Regions from separate parts of the Mesorhizobium sp. B2-3-15 genome, predicted to be linked through region 1. Evidence: predicted binding sites of a transcription regulator. Region 1 holds the regulator's gene; the other holds the start of a gene.
What was found. The regulator PhoB, encoded in region 1, activates phosphate uptake and scavenging genes when phosphate is short. The targets are predictions, from matches to a motif close to TGTCATNNANCTGTCAT.
Positions count from the first base shown of each region.

Region 1 (10,531 bases):
CCAATGTTCCCAGCACATTGGTGGACGAGTTCTGCCGGGCCGACGAAATGGCGGCGGCGATCGTGGCCAGCACGCCCATGATCATGAACACCTTCATGGTGATCCAGCGCGTGTTGATGCCGGCGAGATTGGCCGCTTCCGGATTGCCGCCGATAGCAAAGACATAACGGCCGAAACGGGTGCGGTTGGTGATGAAGGTCATGACCAGACCGACGGCGACCGCCATCAGCACCGGTATGGCGATGCCGTGGGCGATGAACAGCCCGCCCTCCGGCACGGTGATGTTGTTGGCGGCCGCGTACCGGTTCACGATCCCGATCGGCCATGGATAGGAGTTGGCTAGCCAGACCGCGCCCATGATGACGGCGCAGGTGACGACGCTGAGCAGCGTCTCGGCCCAGATCGGCCGCAGGGGGAAGCGGAAGCGCTTGCGCTGAACCCGCCCGTTGAACAGCGCGAACACGACGGCCAGGCAGGCGACGATGCCGACGACCCAGCTCCAGGTGGCGCCGATCGATCCGGCCGGTCCGCCGCCCATCAGCTGGAACGTGGCGTCGAGCGGTGCCACCGTCTGGCCTGACGTGACCCACCAGGCGGCGCCGCGCCAGACCAGCAGGCCACCCAGCGTGACGATGAAGGCCGGCACTTCGAGATAGGCGATGACGAAGCCCTGGAAGGCGCCGATCAAAAGCCCGAGCGCCAGACCGATGACCAGTGCCAGGACCCAGATCCATGGGTTGCCGAGTTCAAGTCCTACGAACCGAACCAGGAAATGTACCTGCGCAAAGCCCATGACCATGCCGATCAAGCCCTCGGCGGAACCGACGGACAGGTCGATGTTGCGCATGACGATGACCAGCACCATGCCGCAGGCCATGATGGCGACCGCGGACGTCTGCACCGACAGGTTCCACAGATTGCGTGGCGTGAGGAACGTGCGGCTGTCGAAATCGAGCGGATTGACGCCAAGACGCAGGCTCGAAATCACATGCAGCGCGACCCAGATCAGCAGCAGCGCGCCGATCATGCCGAGCATGCGGGTGTCAATCTCGGTCGCCTTCAGGAAACGCGCGACCGCGCCGAGTTCCGACGCACGCGCCGTATCGGCCTGCGAGGTTGCGGTGGTGTCGGTCATGATGTCCTCCCAGCGGCTTGCCGCCTGACGCGGATGCCGGACCAGAGCCCAGAAGTTAGCCGCCAGCGGCGGAAACACAAATCTTGTCGGGAACACGCCGCGGCTTGGAAGCAATTCCAGGAAAAGTGCGTAGCGGTTTTTCGTCCGGAATTGCGAAAACAAGGAAATTGGAACGGCCAGTGTTCAGAACACTGACCGTTCCACGCCGCGGCGCTTCCGACTGTTCAGGCGATCAAGCTCAGTTGCAGGCCGCGACGCTGCCTGCGGCAACGCCCGTGCAGACTTCGTCCTTCTTGATCCAGCCGGCGTCGATGACGAGGTTGAGATTGTCCTTGGTGATGGCCACCGGGGTCAGGAACAGCGACTTTACGGTGTTGCCGCCAGGCGTCGTGAAGTCCTTCACGCCGGCGATGTCGGTCATCTTCTTACCGTCGGCGAGTTGCGAGGCGATCTCGGCGGCGTTCTTGCCGAGTTCGCGCGCGTCCTTCCACACCGACACGGTCTGGGTGCCGAGCGCGATGCGGTTGAGCGCGGCGTGGTCGCCGTCCTGGCCGGAGACCGGCACGGTGCCGGCGAGCCCCTGCGCCGTCAGCGCCGCGACCACACCGCCGGCGGTGCCGTCATTGGCGGCGACCACGGCGTCGACCTTGTTGTCGTTGGCGGTGAGGAACTGTTCCATGTTCTTCTGGGCGTTGGCGGGCAGCCAGCCGTCCGTATAGGCTTCGCCGACATTCTTGATCTTGCCGCTGTCTATTGCCGCTTTCAGCACTTCCATAGAGCCCGAGAACAGGAAGTCGGCATTCGGATCGGCGCCCGAGCCCTTGATGAAGACGTAATTGCCCTCAGGCTTCACCTTGAACACTTCGCGGGCCTGCATGCGGCCGACTTCCTTGTTGTCGAAGGTCAGGTAGAAGACGTCCTTGTTCTCGATCAGGCGGTCATAGCCGACGACCGGAATGCCCTCGTCGAGCGCCTTCTGTACCGCCGGGCCGATGGCCGACGCGTCCTGCGCCAGGATGATCAGCGAATTGGCACCCTGCGAAATCAGGCTCTCGACATCGGTCAGCTGCTTGCCAGGATTGGACTGCGCATCGGCGGAAATGTACTTGTCGCCCGCGGCCTCGATCGCCTTCTTCATGGCGGCCTCGTCGGTCTTCCAGCGCTCCTCCTGGAAGTTGGACCACGACACGCCGATAACCTTGCCCTTCGCCTGCGCGACCGACGCCAGCGTCAGCGACATGGCGACACCCGCCAGAACGGCGACTGTGAATCTCTTCATGATATCCTCCCTGCGCCCGCGTGTGGCGCGACCAAACTGGCCCTAAGGCCGGCACAAAGGCCCTAATTTTTTCGAGCCTCGAAAAAACACTGGTCCATCGCCGGAACACTGTCAACATCGATTCTGACGGATTTTGAGGTGCCGGAATCCTTTTTTCGAGCCCCGCAATAAATAAATGACAGCCCCAGCCGCTTCTGCCAGTATTCGACCCGTTGCCGGAGGTGTTCGAGGGGGCGTCAAGAACCGCGGCGACGGGGAGGGAAATCATGTCGGTCGGAATCCGCCACGACGATCTGCGCCGGCGCAACCGCGCAATGGTGATTGGAGCCGTGCGCCGGGGTGGCCAGCCCTCGCGCACTGAGATCGCCGCCACCACCGCCCTGAGCCACTCGACCATATCGGCGATATCAGCCGACCTGATCGGCGAAGGTATCCTGAGCGAAGGCAAGCCGAACGAGGCCGGCTCACTGAAACGCGGCCGGCCGCAGGTGGGCCTTTGTCTCAACCCCGAGGCCGCGGCGGTCATGACCGTGGTGCTGTCGCTGAATTTCCTCTCCGTCGCCGTCATCGACTACGCCGGCCAGGTGATATCGGAGGAGCAGCGCCGGCTGGACACGCTGACCATGTCGCGCGAGGCGCTGATCGGCGAATGCGTGGCCATCGTCCGGCGCCGCCTCGAGGATCCCGACCTCGATGTCGCCAGCATTGCCCGCATCGCGCTGGCGATCCAGGGCATCACCGACACCGAGGCGCGCGCCATGCTGTGGTCGCCGATCACGCCGCAGACGGACATTGCCTTCGCCGATATACTCGAAGCCGAATTCGGCATCCCCGCCACCATGGAGAACGACTGCAACATGATGGCTGTGGCGCTGCGCTGGCGCGACCCCGAGCGCTACCGCGACGACTTCATCGCCATCCTGCTCTCGCACGGCATCGGCATGGGCCTGGTGCTGAAGGGCGAGCTGTTCACCGGCACCCATTCCTCAGGCGGCGAGTTCGGCCACATGATCCATCGCCCCGGCGGCGCGCTCTGCCGCTGCGGGCGGCGCGGCTGCGTCGAGGCCTATGCCGGCAACTATGCCATCTGGCGTAATGCAGGACAGATGGGTGAGGACGCCAAACCGGTCGACGTCAGCGACGCCGACATGCGCGCATTGGCGGCCACGGCGCGCGAAAGAGACGGACCGGAGCGCGAGGCCTATCGCAAGGCCGGCGAGGCGCTGGGCTATGGCCTTGGCAGCTTGTTCGCGCTGATCGATCCGGCGCCGGTTGCGATGGTCGGCGTCAGCGCCGCCGCCTTCGATCTGATCGAGCCGGCCTTGCGTGAGGCCATCGCCCAGACCGCCGGCGGCCAGCATTCGACGTCGATTTCCTTCGATACAGAGCCGAACGAATTGCCGCTGATCCGCGAGGGCTGCGCCATGCGCGCGCTCACCTTCGTCGACCAGGAGATCTTCGCGCCGGGCGTGCAGGTGAGATCCGGCAAGAACGTGGCCTGATCTCAATCCTCGCGGATTGCGTAGCCCGCGCCACGGATGGTGCGTATCACATCGGGCATGCGGCCATTGTTGACCGCCTTGCGCAGGCGGCCGACATGCACATCCACGGTGCGCTCGTCGATGTAGATCGTCTCGCCCCAGACATTGTCGAGCAACTGGCTGCGCGAGAACACGCGGCCGGGATGGCGCATCATGAATTCGAGCAGCCTGAACTCGGTCGGTCCGAGCCGGATCTCGCTCTTCTTGCGATAGACCCGGTGCGATTCGCGGTCGAGCACGATGTCGCCGACCTTGAGCACGCTGGACAGCACTTCCGGTTTGGCGCGGCGCAGCAGCGCCTTGACCCGGGCCATGAATTCCGGCGTCGAGAACGGCTTGACCAGATAGTCGTCGGCGCCGGTCGAGAGGCCGCGCACGCGATCGCTCTCCTCGCCGCGCGCCGTCAGCATGATGATCGGCAATCGCTCCGTCTCGGGCCGCATGCGCAGGCGCCGACAGAGTTCGATGCCGGAAACCGCCGGCACCATCCAGTCGAGCACCAGCAGGTCGGGCACGTTTTCCTGGAGGCGTATCTCGGCTTCGTCGCCGCGTGTCACCACCTCGACCTGGTAACCCTCGGACTCCAGGTTGTAGCGGAGGAGCACGCCCAGCGGCTCCTCGTCCTCCACCACCATGATGCGTGGCGCGATCATCGATCGATCATCCCTGCCGTCAAGCCGCCGGCACCGACATCGCCGTCTCGTCCTGCTTCGGACGATTGGCGGGCAGTTGCGTGCCGGTCAGCACATAATACGCATTCTCGGCGATGTTGGTCACATGGTCGCCGATGCGTTCGAGATTCTTGGCGCAGAACAAAAGATGCGTGCAAGCCGTGATGTTGCGGGGATCCTCCATCATGTAAGTCAGGAGTTCGCGGAACACCGAAGTGTATTTGACGTCGATGCGTTCGTCGTCATTCCTGAGCTTGGCGAGGGCGGCGGCATCGCCGGCCGCATATTCCTCGACGACGCCCTGCACCTGGATCAGCACCAGCTGCGCCATGGAGTCGATGGAATGCGACAAGTCGCGCGGCGTGGCGGTGAGGCCGACCGAGCCGACGCGCTTGGCGATGTTCTTGGCAAGGTCGCCGATGCGTTCGAGATCGCCCGCCATGCGGATCGAGCCGACGACATGACGCAGATCGTCGGCCATCGGCTGGCGCTTGGCGATCAGGGTGATGGCGCGATCATCGAGTTCGCGCTGGCGCGCGTCCATGATGGCGTCGTCGGAGACGACGCGCTGTGCCAGCGCGTTGTCGGAATTCAGCAGCGCCTTGGTGGCGCCGCCGACCATCGTGCCGGCGAGATCGCCCATGTCGCTGATCAGCTTGCTGATCTGTCCGAGATCCTCGTCGAAGGCTGCGACTGTGTGTTCGGCCATGATCCTGGTCCTCGTATGCGTGAGATCAGCCGAAGCGGCCGGTGATGTAGTCCTGCGTGCGCTTCTCGCGAGGCGACGTGAAGATCTTCTCGGTCTTGTCGAATTCGACCAACTCGCCCAGATACATGAAAGCCGTCTGCTTCGAGACGCGCGCGGCCTGCTGCATGTTGTGGGTGACGATGACGATCGTGTAGTCGGCCTGCAACTCGTCGATCAATTCCTCGATCTTGGCGGTCGACAATGGGTCGAGCGCCGAGGCCGGTTCGTCGAGCAGGATGACCTCCGGCTTGACCGCCACGGTGCGGGCGATGCAAAGCCGCTGCTGCTGGCCGCCCGACAGGCTGAGGCCGCTGGCATTGAGCTTGTCCTTGACCTCGTTCCACAGCGCGGCGCGTTTCAACGCCTGCTCGACACGGCCGTCCATCTCGGCCTTGCCGATCTTCTCATAGAGCCTGACGCCGAAGGCGATATTCTCATAGATCGACATCGGGAACGGCGTCGGCTTCTGGAACACCATGCCGATCTTGGTGCGCAACAGGTTGAGGTCCTGCGAGCGGTCGAGAACGTTCTGGCCGTCGAGCAGCACCTGACCCTCGGCGGTCTGCTTGGGGTAGAGCTCGTAGATGCGGTTGAAGACGCGCAGCAGCGTCGACTTTCCGCAACCCGACGGTCCGATGAAGGCCGTCACGCTGCGCTCGGGCAGCGACAAGGTGATGTCCTTCAGCGCCTTCGACTGGCCGTAGTAGAAATTGAGGTTCTTGACCTCGATCTTCGCCTTGGCGGCTGCCTCTGTCGCAATCGTCATGTCTGGAGACAACATCTGGCTCATTTGTCCTCTCTGCGTCCGGTCAGGCTGCGCGCAAAGATGCTGAGCGCGAGAACCGTCAATGTGATTATGAGTGCGCCGGTCCACGCCAGTTGCTGCCATTCCTCGTAAGGGCTGAGAGCGAACTGGAAGATGGTCACCGGCAGGCTGGCCATCGGCGCATTGAGATTGCTCGACCAGAACTGGTTGTTGAGCGCCGTGAAAAGAAGTGGCGCCGTCTCGCCGGAAATGCGGGCAATGGCCAGCAATATGCCGGTGACGATGCCGGACATCGCCGCGCGGTAGGCCACCGAACGAATCACCACCCAGCGCGGCGCGCCAATCGCCGTGCCGGCCTCGCGCAAAGCGTTCGGCACAAGGTTGAGCATGTCCTCGGTGGTACGCACCACGACGGGAATGACCAGGATGGCCAGTGCCACGGCACCGGCGATGGCCGAGAAATGTCCCATCGGCCGCACCATCAATTCGTAGACGAACAGGCCGATGATGATTGAGGGCGCCGACAGCAGGATGTCGTTGATAAAGCGCACCACGGTGGTGAGCTTCGAAAAGCGGCCATATTCGGCCATGTAGGTGCCGGCCAGCACGCCGATCGGCGTGCCGACGACGATGCCGATAATAGTCATCACGATGCTGCCGTAGATGGCGTTGAGCAGGCCACCGGCATCACCGGGCGGCGGGGTCATTTCCGTGAACACTGAGAGCGAAACGCCCGACAGGCCCTTATAGAGCAGCGCGCCGAGGATCAGCGCCAGCCAGGCAAGGCCGATGCCGGCGGCGACGACGCAGAGCGTCATCATCACGCCGTTCTTGCGCTTGCGGCTCTGGTGAAGCGATGCGGCTGTCGACATCGGTCAGACTCCGGTACGGGCATCGATGCGCATCAGCATGTAGCGGGCGATGGCAAGGATGAGGAAGGTGATGACGAACAGGATCAGGCCGAGCGCCACCAACGAGGAAGTGTAGAGATCGCCGACGGCTTCGGTGAATTCGTTGGCGATGGTTGCCGAGATCGTCGTTGCCGGCGCGAACAGCGAGGCGCTGATCCGGTGGGCGTTGCCGATGACGAAGGTGACCGCCATGGTTTCACCGAGTGCACGGCCGAGGCCGAGCATGACGCCGCCCATGATGCCGATGCGGGTGTAGGGGACGACGACCCGGCGTGTTACCTCCCAGGTCGTGCAGCCAATGCCGTAGGCGGACTCCTTCAGCACCGGCGGCACCGTATCGAACACATCCTTGGTGATCGAGGTGATGAAAGGCAGGATCATGATGGCCAGGATCATCGCCGAGGTCAGCAGGCCGATCCCATAAGGAGGCCCGGCAAACAGGCTGTTAAGGCCGGGAATGCCGTGGAACACGTTGATGATGAAAGGTTGCACTGTCGTCTGCAGGAACGGTGCCAGCACGAACAGGCCCCAGATGCCGTAGATGATCGAGGGGATGCCGGCCAGCAGTTCCACGGCCATGCCGATCGGGCGCCGGAGCGGACGCGGGCAAAGCTCGGTGAGAAAAATGGCGATGCCGATACCGAGCGGCACAGCGATCAGAATGGCGATGGCCGAAGTGATGATGGTGCCATAGATCGGCGCCAGGGCGCCGAATTTCTCGGTGACGGGATTCCAGCTCTCGGTGGTCAGAAAGGAGAAGCCGAAGGTCGACAGTGCCTGCCAGGAACCGGCGAACAGCGAGATAGCGACGCCGCCGAGCAGCACCAGCACGAGAATGGCGGCGGCGCGGGTCAGCCCATGGAAGATCGAATCGGTCAACGCGAACCGTCTGACGGTGGCGTCGCGTGAACCTCGAATGGCTGGCAAGGCTTCGTGGGCAGCGCTCATGTCAAGCTCGGCTCTTTGTGTTGATTGAAAAGGAGCGCCGCGGGGCGGCGCTCCTCCAGAAAGATATTACTCGCCGGCGTAGACGGGCTTGCCGTCGGCCTTGATGTCGGCCTTCCACGAAGCCTTGATCAGGTCGACGACGCTATCGGGGATCGACACATAGTCGAGCGCCTTGGCGGTTTCCTTGCCGTCCTTGTAGGCCCAGGCAAAGAACTTGAGCGCTTCGCCGGTGGCCGCGGCATCGTCCGGGGTCTTGTGGATCAGCACCCAGGTCGAGGCAGCGATCGGCCAAGTGGCGTCGCCCGGCTCGTTGGTGATGATGACGTTGAAGTTCTTGGCGCCCTTGAAGTCGGCGTTCGAAGCAGCCGCGCCGAAGGATTCGAGCGACGGCTCGACGACCTTGCCGGCGGCGTTCAGCATCTTGGAGTAGGAGAGATTGTTCTGCTTGGCATAGGCATATTCGACATAGCCGATGCCGCCGTCGGTCTGCTTGACGGTGTTGGCAACGCCTTCGCTGCCCTTGGCGCCGACGCCGGTCGGCCATTCGACGGCCGTATCCGAGCCGACCTTGTCCTTCCAGTCGGGCGAGAGCTTCACGAGGTAGTCAGTGAAGTTGAAGGTCGTGCCCGAGCCGTCCGAACGATGAACGACGGCGATAGCGGTCGACGGCAGGGTGAGCGAGGGGTTCAGGGCCTTGATCGCGGCATCGTCCCAGGTGGTGATCGCGCCGAGATAGATCTGGGCCAGCGTCTTGCCGTCGAGGACGAGTTCGCCCGGCTTGATGCCCGTGAGGTTGACGATCGGCACGATGCCGCCCATCACCATCGGGAACTGCACGAGGCCGTTCTTTTCGAGATCGGCGTCGGACATCGGCTTGTCGGTGGCGCCGAAGGTCACGGTCTTGGCGATGACCTGCTTGATGCCGCCGCCCGAGCCGATCGACTGATAGTTGAGGCCGATGCCGGTGTCCTTCTTGTAGGTGTCGGCCCATTTGGCGAACACCGGATAGATGAAGGTCGAGCCGGCGCCGGAAAGGTCAGCTGCCATTGCTGCGGAAAGGGTGAGGGTGGACGCCGCAGCCATTGCAATCGCAACGGCCGCCGAGCGGATGAAATGTCTCATGTGGCCTGCTCCTGTTCGGAAGATGGTCTCTCGGCGCCACTTCTTGCCGGCGCCCGCTGAGGCCAATAGCCTTCGATTATAACAGTCGCATGACAGTTTCATGTCAGCCCGGTAACGCGTTGCCGGTAACGCGAAAGACGCCGGTCTCGGGCGCTCGCGGCGCGGTCCGAGTTTACCGCCGGAATCAGGGGCTTGAGCCCTCCGACCGGCTGAGATCACCCCGGACTCGACCAGGCTTTCCCAAATGAAGAAAATCCGGACGGGAGCGCGTTGCTCGCAGCCAGAGCGTGTCATGGCCGGGCCATCGCCAAAAACAGGTCCGTTGGGGTAGAGTGACACTGTTTCTTGCAGGCGGTCGCTGCTCCCGCCCGTAACTGAGAAGAGCGGAATTCGATTTCGCTATTGTTCCGGCTGGACACCGGCTTTGATATGGCGCGATCGCACCATAGTCATTGCACGCAGCGGTAGCAGCGAATCTCCTGCTGATTCCTTGATTGCCTCGCCGGACCCGCAATCCAGGCGACGCGGGCTCTATCCCGCGTTGCGGTGGACCTGACGGCCGGCGCCGACCCAGCGCTCGACCTTCTCGAGCAGGGCCCTGGGGCTGATCGGCTTGGGCAGATAGTCGTCCATGCCTGCCTCCAGGCAGCGCTCGCGGTCGCCCTTGAGCGCATGCGCGGTGACGCCGACGATCGGCACATGCGTGCCGGTCTCCTGCTCCAGCAGGCGGATCGCGGCCGTCGCTTCGAGACCGCTCATCTCCGGCATCGAGACATCCATCAGGATCATGCACGGATTGAGCGTGCCGAAGGCGTCGAGCGCCTTGCGGCCATTGCCGACGATCTCGAAACCATAGCCGGTCTCGCCGAGGATTTGCGTGAACACCATCTGGTTCACCTCATTGTCCTCGGCCACCAGTATATCCAGCCTGTGCCCGCCGGCCGTCGCAGGCAACCTGGGGCGAACCTGTGGCAGCTGCAATTGCGCGCGCTGCTCGGATGGCGCAAGGGGCGGCGGCCGGGAAGCCTCGGACGCCTCGCCCGCGAGCGGTTGAACGGCGTGGCCGCTGGTGGCGTGGCGATGGCGCTGGATGGTCGCGACCAGTGTTTCCAGGAGCACCGAGGAGCGCGCCGGCTTGATCAGCTGGGCGTCGATGCCAAGATCGCGGTAGCTGGTGTTGGCAAGCGACTGGTCGACCGATGTCAGCATGATGATCGGCGTGTCCGCGAGGCCCTCGGTGTTGCGCACGATACGCGCCATTTCGGCGCCGCTCATTTCAGGCATCTGGTAGTCGAGCACGACGCAGTCGACCGCCACGCCATAAGCTGCCGCGGCGATCAGCACCTTGAGACCTTCGGCGCCGCTTTCGGCCGCGCAGGAATCGAACGTCCACGAGGTCATCTGCTCGGT
Region 1 is NZ_VFVO01000010.1:235,345-245,875, forward strand. Features, by position in the region: gene FJ954_RS21375 (sugar ABC transporter permease) at 1-1,135, opposite strand, end outside; gene xylF (D-xylose ABC transporter substrate-binding protein) at 1,374-2,414, opposite strand; gene FJ954_RS21385 (ROK family protein) at 2,681-3,916, shown strand; gene phoB (phosphate regulon transcriptional regulator PhoB) at 3,919-4,608, opposite strand; gene phoU (phosphate signaling complex protein PhoU) at 4,628-5,335, opposite strand; gene pstB (phosphate ABC transporter ATP-binding protein PstB) at 5,361-6,164, opposite strand; gene pstA (phosphate ABC transporter permease PstA) at 6,161-7,012, opposite strand; gene pstC (phosphate ABC transporter permease subunit PstC) at 7,016-7,999, opposite strand; gene pstS (phosphate ABC transporter substrate-binding protein PstS) at 8,066-9,121, opposite strand; gene FJ954_RS21420 (PAS domain-containing protein) at 9,653-10,531, opposite strand, start outside.

Region 2 (10,531 bases), on a different contig from region 1:
TGAGCAGCGTCGTCTTGCCGGAGCCGGACTCGCCGACGACAGCCAGAACCTCGCCCGGCCACAGGTCGAAGGAGACATTGTCGCAGCCGACCCGGGAGCCGTAGAACTTGGAGAGCGCCGAGACGCGCAGCAGCGGTTCGTCGGTCATTGCGCCGGCTCCATGTTTCCTGCGGCAAGATCGGTTTCGGGGGCAAGGTGGCCGCGATGGCCGTCGGCGCGCCGCTTCTCGCAATAATCGGTGTCGGAGCAGACGAACATGTGGCCGCCATGGTCGTCTAGGATGACCTCGTCGAGATAGACATTCTCGGCCGCGCATAGCGCGCAGGGCTGATCGAAAGTCTGCACCTCGAACGGATGATCCTCGAAGTCGAGGCTCACCACTTGGGTGAAGGGCGGCACAGCGTAGATGCGCTTTTCGCGGCCGGCGCCGAACAGCTGCAGGGCCGGCGAGCGGTGCATCTTGGGATTGTCGAATTTCGGTGTCGGCGACGGGTCCATCACATAACGGCCCTCGACCTTGACCGGATAGGCATAGGTGGTGGCGATGCGGCCGTGCTTGGCGATGTCCTCATAGAGCTTCACATGCATGAGGCCGTATTCTTCCAGCGCATGCATTTTCCGCGTTTCGGTCTCGCGCGGCTCGAGGAAGCGCAACGGTTCGGGGATCGGCACCTGGTAGACCAGCACCTGGCCCGCCGTGAGTGGATGTTCGGGGATGCGGTGACGGGTCTGGATGATGGTGGCGGTGGCGGTATCGGTGGTGACCGCGACGTTAGCGACTTTCTTGAAGAAGGCGCGGATCGACACGGCATTGGTGGTGTCGTCGGCGCCCTGGTCGATGACCTTGAGCACATCGTCGGGGCCGATAACCGACGCGGTGACCTGCACGCCGCCAGTGCCCCAGCCATAGGGCATCGGCATTTCGCGCGAGGCGAACGGCACCTGGTAGCCCGGAATGGCGATGCCCTTGAGGATCGCGCGGCGTATCATCCGCTTAGTCTGCTCGTCGAGATAGGCGAAGTTGTAGGTGGCGATGTCTGTCGGTTGCGCAGTCATTCCGCTGCCTCCTTTTTTTCTTCCGCCTTCGATGGATTTTCGCGTGCTTCGTACTCGGCGCGCATGCGACGTACGAGATCGAGTTCGGCCTGGAAGTCGACGTAGTGCGGCAGCTTCAGGTGCTCGACGAAGCCGGTGGCCTGGACATTGTCGGAGTGCGAGATGACGAACTCCTCGTCCTGGGCGGCGGCGACGATATCCTCGCCGAGCTCCGCGGCGCGCAGGGCCCGGTCGCAGAGTGCCATGGCCATCGCCTTGCGTTCGCTCTGGCCGAAGACTAGGCCGTAGCCGCGGGTGAATTGCGGCGGCGCCTTGGCCGAGCCCTTGAACTGGTTGACCATCTGGCATTCGGTGACGCGCACCGTGCCGAGCGGCACGGCGAAGGGCAGTTCGGGAACGTCGAGTTCCAGTTCGACCTCGCCGATGCGGATTTCGCCGACGAAGGGATGGTTGCGGGCATAGCCGCGCTGGGTGGAATAGCCGAGCGCCAGCAGAAAACCCTCGTCGCCGCGCGACAGTGCCTGCAGGCGGATGTCGCGCGCCATCGGGAATTCCAGCGGCTCGCGGGTGATGTCGCCGGGCACATGGTCCTGCGGCATCTGGCCATCGGGCTCGATCAGGCCTTCACGGGCGAGGATCGCCGAGACGCGCGGCATTGCCTGCGCTTCCGTCTCGCGCTGCAAGGGCTCGGCGACATCGACACCGGCGGCGAGCTCGGGGTCGAGCAGGCGGTGGGTGTAGTCGAAGGTCGGGCCGAGCAACTGGCCACCGGGCAGATCCTTGTAGGTCGCCGACACACGCCGCTCGACCAGCATGGTGCTGGTGTCGATCGGTCTGGAATAGCCGAAGCGCGGCAGCGTGGTGCGGTAGGCGCGCACCAGGAAGATCGCCTCGATCATGTCGCCGCGCGCCTGAACGATGGCTAGCGCGGCCAGTTCCCTGTCATAGAGCGAGCCTTCGCTCATCACCCGGTCGACGCCGAGCGCCAGCTGTTCCACGATCTGGTCGAGGCGAAGTGCGGGCACCGAGCGGTCGCCGCGCCGGCGGTCGGCAAGCAGGCTGTGGGCGTTGGCAATGGCGGCTTCGCCACCTTTTACCGCGACATACATCTTACGCCTCCATCGTCTTGATACGCGTCGTGCGCGGCAGGCAGGCTATGCGGTCCGATGTGGCGAGGATGATGTCGACGCCGCGCGGAAAGCGCCTGATATTCTGCTTCCACTGCTCGACGAAATGGCGCGGCATCTGTGCCGGCGCGATCGTGGCGCTGGTTTCGATGCCCGGGCCTTCCAGCAGTAACGGAGTGCCTGAAACGAGGTCGCCGACCTGCAGGATCAGCGTCGTCGATCGGTCGGGATAATCCTGCGTGCCCTGCGAAAAACCGTCGAGCGCCATCATCTCGGCCGGCGTGGCAACAAACGCTAAATGCGCGTCGGCCGGCGTGTTGGCCAGCGGCGCGCCTGTGTGGAAACCAAGCCAGGACCCGATCGCGGCGGAGGCATGCAGGGGAGGGTCGAGCCAGAGCGGCGTGTCGTTGTCGCATAGCGCCAGTGCTACGGCGCCCGACGTCGCCGAGAGCGGAGCCGGTGGGCGGGCCAGGGGTGGCAAGGGGTGGACACTGCCCGGCCGCGCCATGGCATCCATGACGGCCCGAAACACGGTCTGAGCGTTGAAGACCGGATCGGCGAAACCGCCCTCGATCGATTGCGCAGCGATATCCATCAATCTTCTCCGCGAACCATGGTGAAGAAATCCACCTTAGTTGCCGCCGTCTCGGCGCGGCGTTTTTCCTGGGCAGCGGCAAGCGCCGACCGCAAAGGCGCGATCAGCCTGGTCTCGACCTCGGTGCGGCGGGCAGGGTCCTGCCAGAGCGCGTCGGCTATTGCTCCCAGCTTCGCCTTCTGCTTGTCGCGGCCAAGCGCGTAACAATGGCCGACCTGCCCGGATGACAGCCGGACAGTGGCACGCGTGACGGTCGCCTCGCCGACATTGAAGGGCGCGCCGCCGCCGCCGATGCGGCCACGCAGCGTGACAAGGCCCGTCTCGGGACCGCGCAGAAGTTCGGCTTGCGAAGGCAGGCCAGACTCGTTCCAGAGCCGGACGATGTCGTCGCCGCTCGATTGCGCCAGCGTCGCCATGGCGGCCTTGCGCTCGGCCTGGTCGCGGCCTTCCTGTCCTCGCATCGCCAACTTCCTCTCAGCTAAATTTGTCTATTGATATAGACAACTATACAAATTATACATATTACCTAACGCGAGTCCATGACGGGTGCGTGACAGGCCGGGGGGCAAAACATGATCGGGCATGATGTGGCCGACAGCATCGAGCGGCGCAGCGGCGTCTCACTGTGGCGCCAGATCGCCGACAGGATCCTGCAATCCATCGCCGCCGGCGATTTCGCCGAAAACGCCGCGCTGCCGCCCGAAGTCGCGCTGGCCGAGCGCTACGGCGTCAACCGTCACACCGTACGCAGCGCCATATCGGCCCTCGTGCAGGAGGGCGTGCTGCGGGCCGAGCAGGGACGCGGCACCTTCGTCCTGTCACGCAAGCGGCTGTCCTATCCGATTGGCGCGCGGACACGCTTTTCGACTGGCCTGCAGGGGCAGACGTCGGAACGGCACATCGTGCTGCTCGCTTCGTCGGTCGAGCCCGCCAGCCAGCGCGTGGCCGAAGGCCTTGGCCTTGCCAGGGGTGCCGAGGTGATCCGGTTGGAGACACGCGGCGAGGCTGACGGACGGCCAGTGTCGCGCGCCGCTGGATGGTTCGATGCCCGGCGCTTTGCCGGCATCGACAAGGCGATGGCGCAAACCGGTTCTATCACCGCCTCGCTCGCACGTTTCGGTATCGACGATTATCTCAGGCAATCGACCGTGCTCTCGGCGCGCCATGCCGACGCCGCCGATCTCGCCGATCTCGATCTGCAGCCGGGCGCCATCGTGCTGGTCACGGTTGCGGTCAACGTCACACCTGACGGCCAGCCAATCCAGTTTTCGGAGTCGCGTTTTCCGGCCGAGCGGGTGGAGTTGAAGCTGTCGGCGCTGTAGGGCTATCCGATCTCGATCACGGCCTTGATCAGGCCCGACTTTTCATGCGCCCAGCGTGCGAGATCTCCTGGCGTATCGGCCAGCGTGGTGCGGTGGGTGACAAGCTTGGCCAACGGCACGGCACCATTGCGGATCGAGGCCGCGACATGGTCGAAGTCGGCGCGCAACGCATTGCGGCTGCCGATCAATGTCATTTCTCGCTTGTGGAACTCGGGATCGGAAAAAACAATATCGTCCTTGACGACGCTGACCAGCACCAGCGCTCCGCCATGCGCGACGTGGGCAAAGGCAGATTGAACCGATCGCGTGTTGCCGGTGGCGTCGAAGACCACGTCGAAGCCTTCGCCGTCGGTCGCATCACGCACCAGATCGGACACGGGTCCTTGCGAGCCGTCGAGAATCGAAAAGCCGAGTTCACTCGCCGCGAAGACCAGTCTTTCGGTGCTCATATCGAGAAGTGTCACATCCAACCCGGCAATGCGGGCGAAGATGGCGGTGCCGAGCCCGATCGGGCCGGCGCCGATGACCAGGGTGCGGGCGCCAGGCTCGGCCCGGGCGCGCCGGACGGCATGCGCCCCGATGGCCAGGAATTCGACGGCGGCGGCGTCGGCGAGCGACAGGCCGTTGGTGGGATAGAGATTCTCAGCCGGCACCAGGATCTGTTCGCACATGGCGCCGTCGCGGTGCACGCCGAGCACTTCGATCCTGACACAGCAATTGGGCTTGCCGTGCCGGCAGGCGATGCATTTGCCGCAGGAAAGGTAGGGGTTGATGATCACCGGTTCGCCAAGGGGGAGGTCGACGCCTTCGCCCCGCTCGGTCACTGTGCCGGAGACTTCATGGCCCATGATGCGGGGATAGGCGAGGAAAGGGTGCTTACCCTCGAAGATATGGTAGTCGGTGCCGCAGATGCCGACATGACTGACCGCCACCAGGGCCCAGCCGGGAGGCGGGGCGCCGGGAGCCGGGTGGTCTTCGACAGCAAGGTCGCCGGGCGAGCGGCAGACGACGGCTTTCATGCTTTGATCCAGTCTGTTCAAGAAATCGCCGGCCCGCGCCAGGCCGGCGATCGATTGGAATGCGTCATTCGCCGCGGCGGCGCAGTCCGTCGAAGTAGACGATGATGATGATCAGCGCGCCGGTGATGATGCGCTGCCAGAACGAGTTGACGTTGAGCAGGTTGGCGCCGTTGTTGATGGTGGCCAGGATGAAGGCGCCAAGCAGCGGCCCGTGCACCGAGCCGACCGCGCCGAACAGCGAGGTGCCGCCGATGACCGAAGAGGCGATCGCCTGCAGTTCCCAGCCCTCGGCCTGGGTCGGGTTGCCGATGCCGATGCGGGCGGCGAGCAGCACGCCGACGAAGGCCGCGCACAGGCCGGACAGCGTGTAAGCCATGTAGATGGTGCGCTGGACATTGACGCCGGACAGGCGCGAGGCCTCGGCGTTGGAGCCGACCGAAAAGAGGTAGCGGCCCCAACGGCTGTGATGCAGGAAGACATAGGCGGGCACACCCACCAGGATCACCATCCAGAACAAATTGGGGATGCCGATAAAAGAATTGCGCGAGAAGGCGGTAAAGCTGTCGCTGTTGATGTTGATCGAGTTGCCGTTGGTCATCAAAAGGCCGATGCCGCGCAGCGAGGTCAGCGTCGCCAGCGTGATGATGAAGGGCGGCAAGCCCATCTTGACGATGCCGAAGCCATGGAAAAGGCCGATGGCGACACCGACGAGCAAGGTGATCAGGATGGCGACCGCGATCGGAACGCCGGCATTGATCAGCATGGCGACTACGACGGTGGCGAAGCCGACCACCGCGCCGACCGACAGATCGATGCCGCCGGTGATGATGACGAAGGTCTGGCCGACCGCCATGATGGCGATCATCGAGCCCTGCCGCAGAAGATTGGCGATGTTGTTGCCCGAGGCGAAGCTTGGCGTCGCCAGGGACAGGACGATCCAGAGCAGCACCAGCAGCGCCAGCAGCGTCAGCCCGAACAGGACGTTGTAGTTACGCTTCGGTTTTTCGGCGGGGATCGCCTCGATGCTCATGTCTGTCCTCCCAGTTTTTCTTGTTTCTCGGCGAGCGCCTGCGTGAGAATGTCCTCGTGACTGGCGGTGTGGAACCCGTGCGTGGCCACCAGCTTGCCGCGCCGGAACACGTGCAGCGTGTCGGCCAGTTCGTAGACCTCCGGCAAATAGGACGAGATCAGGATGATGCCGGCGCCCTTCGACAACAGCTCGCCGAACAGGCGATAGATCTCCGCCTTGGTGCCGACATCGACGCCGACCGTCGGTTCGTCGAAGATGAACAGCTTGGCGCCGTGCGCCAGCCATTTGCCGATGACCATCTTCTGCTGGTTGCCGCCCGAAAGGCTCGACGCCAGCGCCCCGCGCGTCGGCGTCTTGATCCTCAGGCCGGCGATCTGACGGTCGGCCTCGGCCTTCTCTTTCGCATTCGAGATCAACAGATTGCTGGAGATGCGCTTGTAGATCGGCAAATTGAGGTTGAGGCCGACCGGCAAATTGAGGCAAAGGCCTTGGTCGCGGCGGCTTTCCGGCGCCAGTGCCATGCCGAGCTTGATCGCGTCGTGCTCGGAGTTGATCTGGACGTCCTTGCCTTCCCACAGGATCTGGCCGGCCGACTTCTTGTGACGTCCATAGAGCGAGGTGACGAACTCGCTGCGGCCGGCGCCGATCAGTCCGTAGAGGCCGACGATCTCACCGGCACGCACCGTCATCGAGATGTTCTCGAAGCCTTTGCCCGACAGGTTCCTTGTTTCGACGATCGGAGCGCCCGGCGTGAAATGCTCCTTGTGGTAGACCTGTTCGATAGAGCGGTTGATCATCATCTTGACCAGCTCGGCATCATTGGTCTCGGCGATATTGCGTGTGCCGACCAGCGTGCCGTCGCGCAGCACGGAAACCCGGTCGGCGAGTTCGAAGACCTCCTCCATGCGATGGCTGATGTAGATGATCGTCACGCCTTCACCCTTCAGGCGCCGGATCAGCGTGAAAAGCTGGTCGGCCTCCTTGCGGGTGAGGTAGGCCGTGGGTTCGTCGAAGATCAGGAATTTGGTGCCGCGCACCGTGGCGCGGGCAGCGGCGATCAGCTGTTGCTGGCCGATGGTGAGATCACCCAGCACGACATGCGCCGGCAGGTCGAAGCCGAGATCGTCGATGATCATCTGCGCTTCCCTGACCATGGCGCGCTGCTGCAGGATGCCGAAACGGGAATTTTCCTCGCCAAGGAACATGTTGGCGGCGACCGTCAGGTGACGGCACAGCACGACTTCCTGGTGCACGGCATTGATGCCGAGCGCCATCGCTTCATGCGGCGTCGCCAGGGCTGCCGGCTGGCCTTCCCAGAGGACCTCGCCAGAGGTGCGCGGCATGACGCCGGTCAGGAGTTTGATGAGGGTCGATTTGCCGGCGCCGTTCTCGCCGACGATGGCGTGGATTTCGCCTGACTTGAAGGCGAGATTGACCGGCTTCAGCGCATGGGTGCCGGGGTAGCGTTTTTCCAGCCCGCGCAGTTCGAGGATGGTCCTGCCGGGTTCCAGCACGGGGGCCGGATGCAGTTCCTGCGCCGTCGGCGTCATGACAATCCTCCCAGATTGGCCTCGCGGTTGGCATTCGGCGAGGCTGCGGTCGTCTTTCAGGCGAAGGCCAAACGGGCTGATCGCCAAGCCGCTTTGGCGGCGGATGCTTCCGGGGCCTCTGGCCCCGGAAGCGGTTTTGAACGCCGGCTGCTTAGAGCTTGGGATTGAGCAGCGCGTCGATCTTGGGGTCCTTCATATTGGCCTTGGTCACCAGATTGGCGCCGGTGTCGACATTGGCCTCGACCTTTTCGCCCTTCGAGGCGGCGAGCGCGGTCTTGATGCCGTCATAGCCCATCCGGTAGGGATCCTGGACGACGAGGGCGGAAATGACGCCGTCGTTGAGGAACTTGATCAGCTTCTCGTCGCTGTCGAAGCCGACCAGCGCCAGCTTGCCGCCAAGGTTGTTCTCGGCGACGGCCTGGCCGACGCCCTGCGCCATGATCAGGTTGGAGGCGAAGATGCCCTTGAGGTTCGGATTGGCGGTGATCAGGTCGGTGGCGATGTTGAGGCCGGTGGTGGCCTGGCCGTCGGCGTATTTGTCGGCGACCAGCTTCAGGCCGGGATATTTTGCCTTGAGCTGCTCGGTGAAGCCCTGCTTGCGCTGTTCGAGCGAGCCGGCGCCGGGAGCGTTGGTGATCAGGGCGACGTCGCCCTCGATTTTGCCGCCATTGGCGGCGCCGATGGCGGCGGCAAGGCCGTCCGCGGCGACGCGTCCGCCCTGCACGTTGTCGGTGGTCAGGAACGAGGTGAAGGCCTTGGAGTCGGCGCCGGAGTCGATGCCGATGACCTTGACCTTGGCGGCTGCTTCATCGATCGGCTTGCCCAACGCCTTGAACTCGGTGGGCGCGATCACGATCGCGGCCGGGTTGCTGGCGACGGCGTTCTCGAGGATCGAGACCTGGCCATTGACGTCGGTCTCGGCTTGGGCGCCGAGTTCCGGCACGTTGATGCCGAGATCCTTGCCGGCCTTGCGGGCGCCGGCCAGAACGATCTGCCAGTAGAAGGACGTGGTGTCCTTGACGATGATCGGGATGGTCACATCCGCCGCCGAAACCGGTGCGGTATGCATGACGCCGGTGAGCATCGATGCTGCCGCCAGGGCCATGACGGCGCGGCGGTTGAGAATGCTGGTCACGAATTTCATAGGATCCTCCCTAAGTCGCCCGGTGAACGTTAACGGAAGCTCCGTCCGGATAGGCGTGGCCCAAACAGAACTTTATCAATAAAAAACAGTTGCACCGTTTTGATAGTGCATCGATCCAGCCGATGCAAGCGGTGTTTCAGCCAGTTCTTCCAGACAATGACTCCCCTAGCGGCGGCTTCTCCCTTGTCGCGGTCAGGCGCTCCCGTTTCCGTTCTGTAAAGCTATGGAATATTAATTCCATATCTCAGTCAATATGGAATGTTCATTCTTCTTTGGATCGCGACATCGCGAAGGCGGGTCGCGCGCCCGTGCACATCGCGACGATGCGCTTCAATGCAGTTCCTGCACCACCGTGTAGGGACGATACCTGGCATAGTCCGTCTCCGGCACGTCGATATCGAGCAGGTCGAGGTTGCGCGTCAGGTTTGCCAATTTTGCGGTACCGGTCAGCACAGTGGCGACCGCGGGTTCGTGCAAAGGAAACTGAAACGCGGCGGCGGGCAGCGGGTAGCCACCTTCAGCGGCGATCTTCTCCATGGCGTCGACACGGTCGAGAACATCGCGGCTGGCGGGCTGGTAGTCGAAATGCGCCCCTTGCACCGGCCCGGTCGCCAATATGCCTGAGTTGAAAACCCCGCCAATGACAAGCGAGGTCCGTTGCGCCCGGCACAGCGGCAGCAATTCGGCTTCCGCGCTGCGGTCGAGCAAGGAATAGCGGCTGGCGAGCAGGATGCAGTCGAGCGGCGCGCGGCGCATCACGTCGAGGCAGATCTGGACTTCATTGACGCCGAGCCCGTAGGCGGAAATCGTGCCGGCCCGCTTCAGCTCCTCGAGCGCCTTGAGGCCGCCGTCCATCAACTGGCGAAAGTGCAATTTGGTTTTCTCGACACCGTGCGTGTAAACGCCGATATCGTGGACAAACAGGATGTCTATCCTGTTTAGCCCAAGGCGCGCATAGCTGAACTCGACCGAGCGCATGATGCCGTCATAGGAATAGTCGTAGTCCAGCGCGAAGGGCAGCGGATCGACATAGGAGTGGTCTGGCACCTGATCTTCGGGCACCGGGTGAAGCAGGCGGCCGACCTTGGTCGACAACACATAGGAATCACGTGGCTTGTAGCGCAGGAAATCGCCGAAGCGCCGTTCCGACAGGCCGAAACCGTAGAAGGGCGCGGTGTCGAAATAGCGCAGGCCCGCCTCCCAGGCACCCTGCAGCGTTTCCATTGCCGCTTCGCGCGAACACGCCCGGTAGAGGCCGCCGATCGCGGCGCCTCCGAAACTGACTTCGGTGACCTCCAACGCGGTCTGGCCGATGCGGCGTTTTTCCATGCGCAACCTCCCTATCCCGGCCACCTGTCCGGCCGGGCAGTCTATCAGACATCAATCGAAATCAGAGCGTCGCGCCGAGATGCCAGGGCACGAATTCGTTGTCCCCGTAGCCAAAATCCTCGCTCTTGGTCTTGCGGCCCGAAGCCGTCTCGACGATTAGTTCGAAGATCTCGCGGCCCATGCCGGCGATGGTCTTTTCGCCGGAGGCGATGACGCCGCAATTGACATCCATGTCCTCTTCCATCTGGTGATACATCGTCGAGTTGGTGGCGACCTTGATCGAGGGTGTCGGCCGGCAGCCGAAGCAGGAGCCGCGGCCAGTGGTGAAGACGATGACATTGGCGCCGCCCGCGACCTGA
Region 2 is NZ_VFVO01000006.1:44,083-54,613, forward strand. Features, by position in the region: gene phnK (phosphonate C-P lyase system protein PhnK) at 1-148, opposite strand, end outside; gene FJ954_RS13770 (alpha-D-ribose 1-methylphosphonate 5-phosphate C-P-lyase PhnJ) at 145-1,056, opposite strand; gene FJ954_RS13775 (carbon-phosphorus lyase complex subunit PhnI) at 1,053-2,165, opposite strand; gene phnH (phosphonate C-P lyase system protein PhnH) at 2,167-2,778, opposite strand; gene phnG (phosphonate C-P lyase system protein PhnG) at 2,778-3,239, opposite strand; gene phnF (phosphonate metabolism transcriptional regulator PhnF) at 3,351-4,100, shown strand; gene FJ954_RS13795 (zinc-binding alcohol dehydrogenase family protein) at 4,103-5,119, opposite strand; gene FJ954_RS13800 (ABC transporter permease) at 5,184-6,149, opposite strand; gene FJ954_RS13805 (sugar ABC transporter ATP-binding protein) at 6,146-7,699, opposite strand; gene FJ954_RS13810 (ABC transporter substrate-binding protein) at 7,851-8,843, opposite strand; gene FJ954_RS13815 (aldo/keto reductase) at 9,174-10,172, opposite strand; gene FJ954_RS13820 (altronate dehydratase family protein) at 10,234-10,531, opposite strand, start outside.
Region 2: a site for PhoB is predicted at 3,318-3,334, ahead of phnF (phosphonate metabolism transcriptional regulator PhnF). Genes of this name have one in related genera too.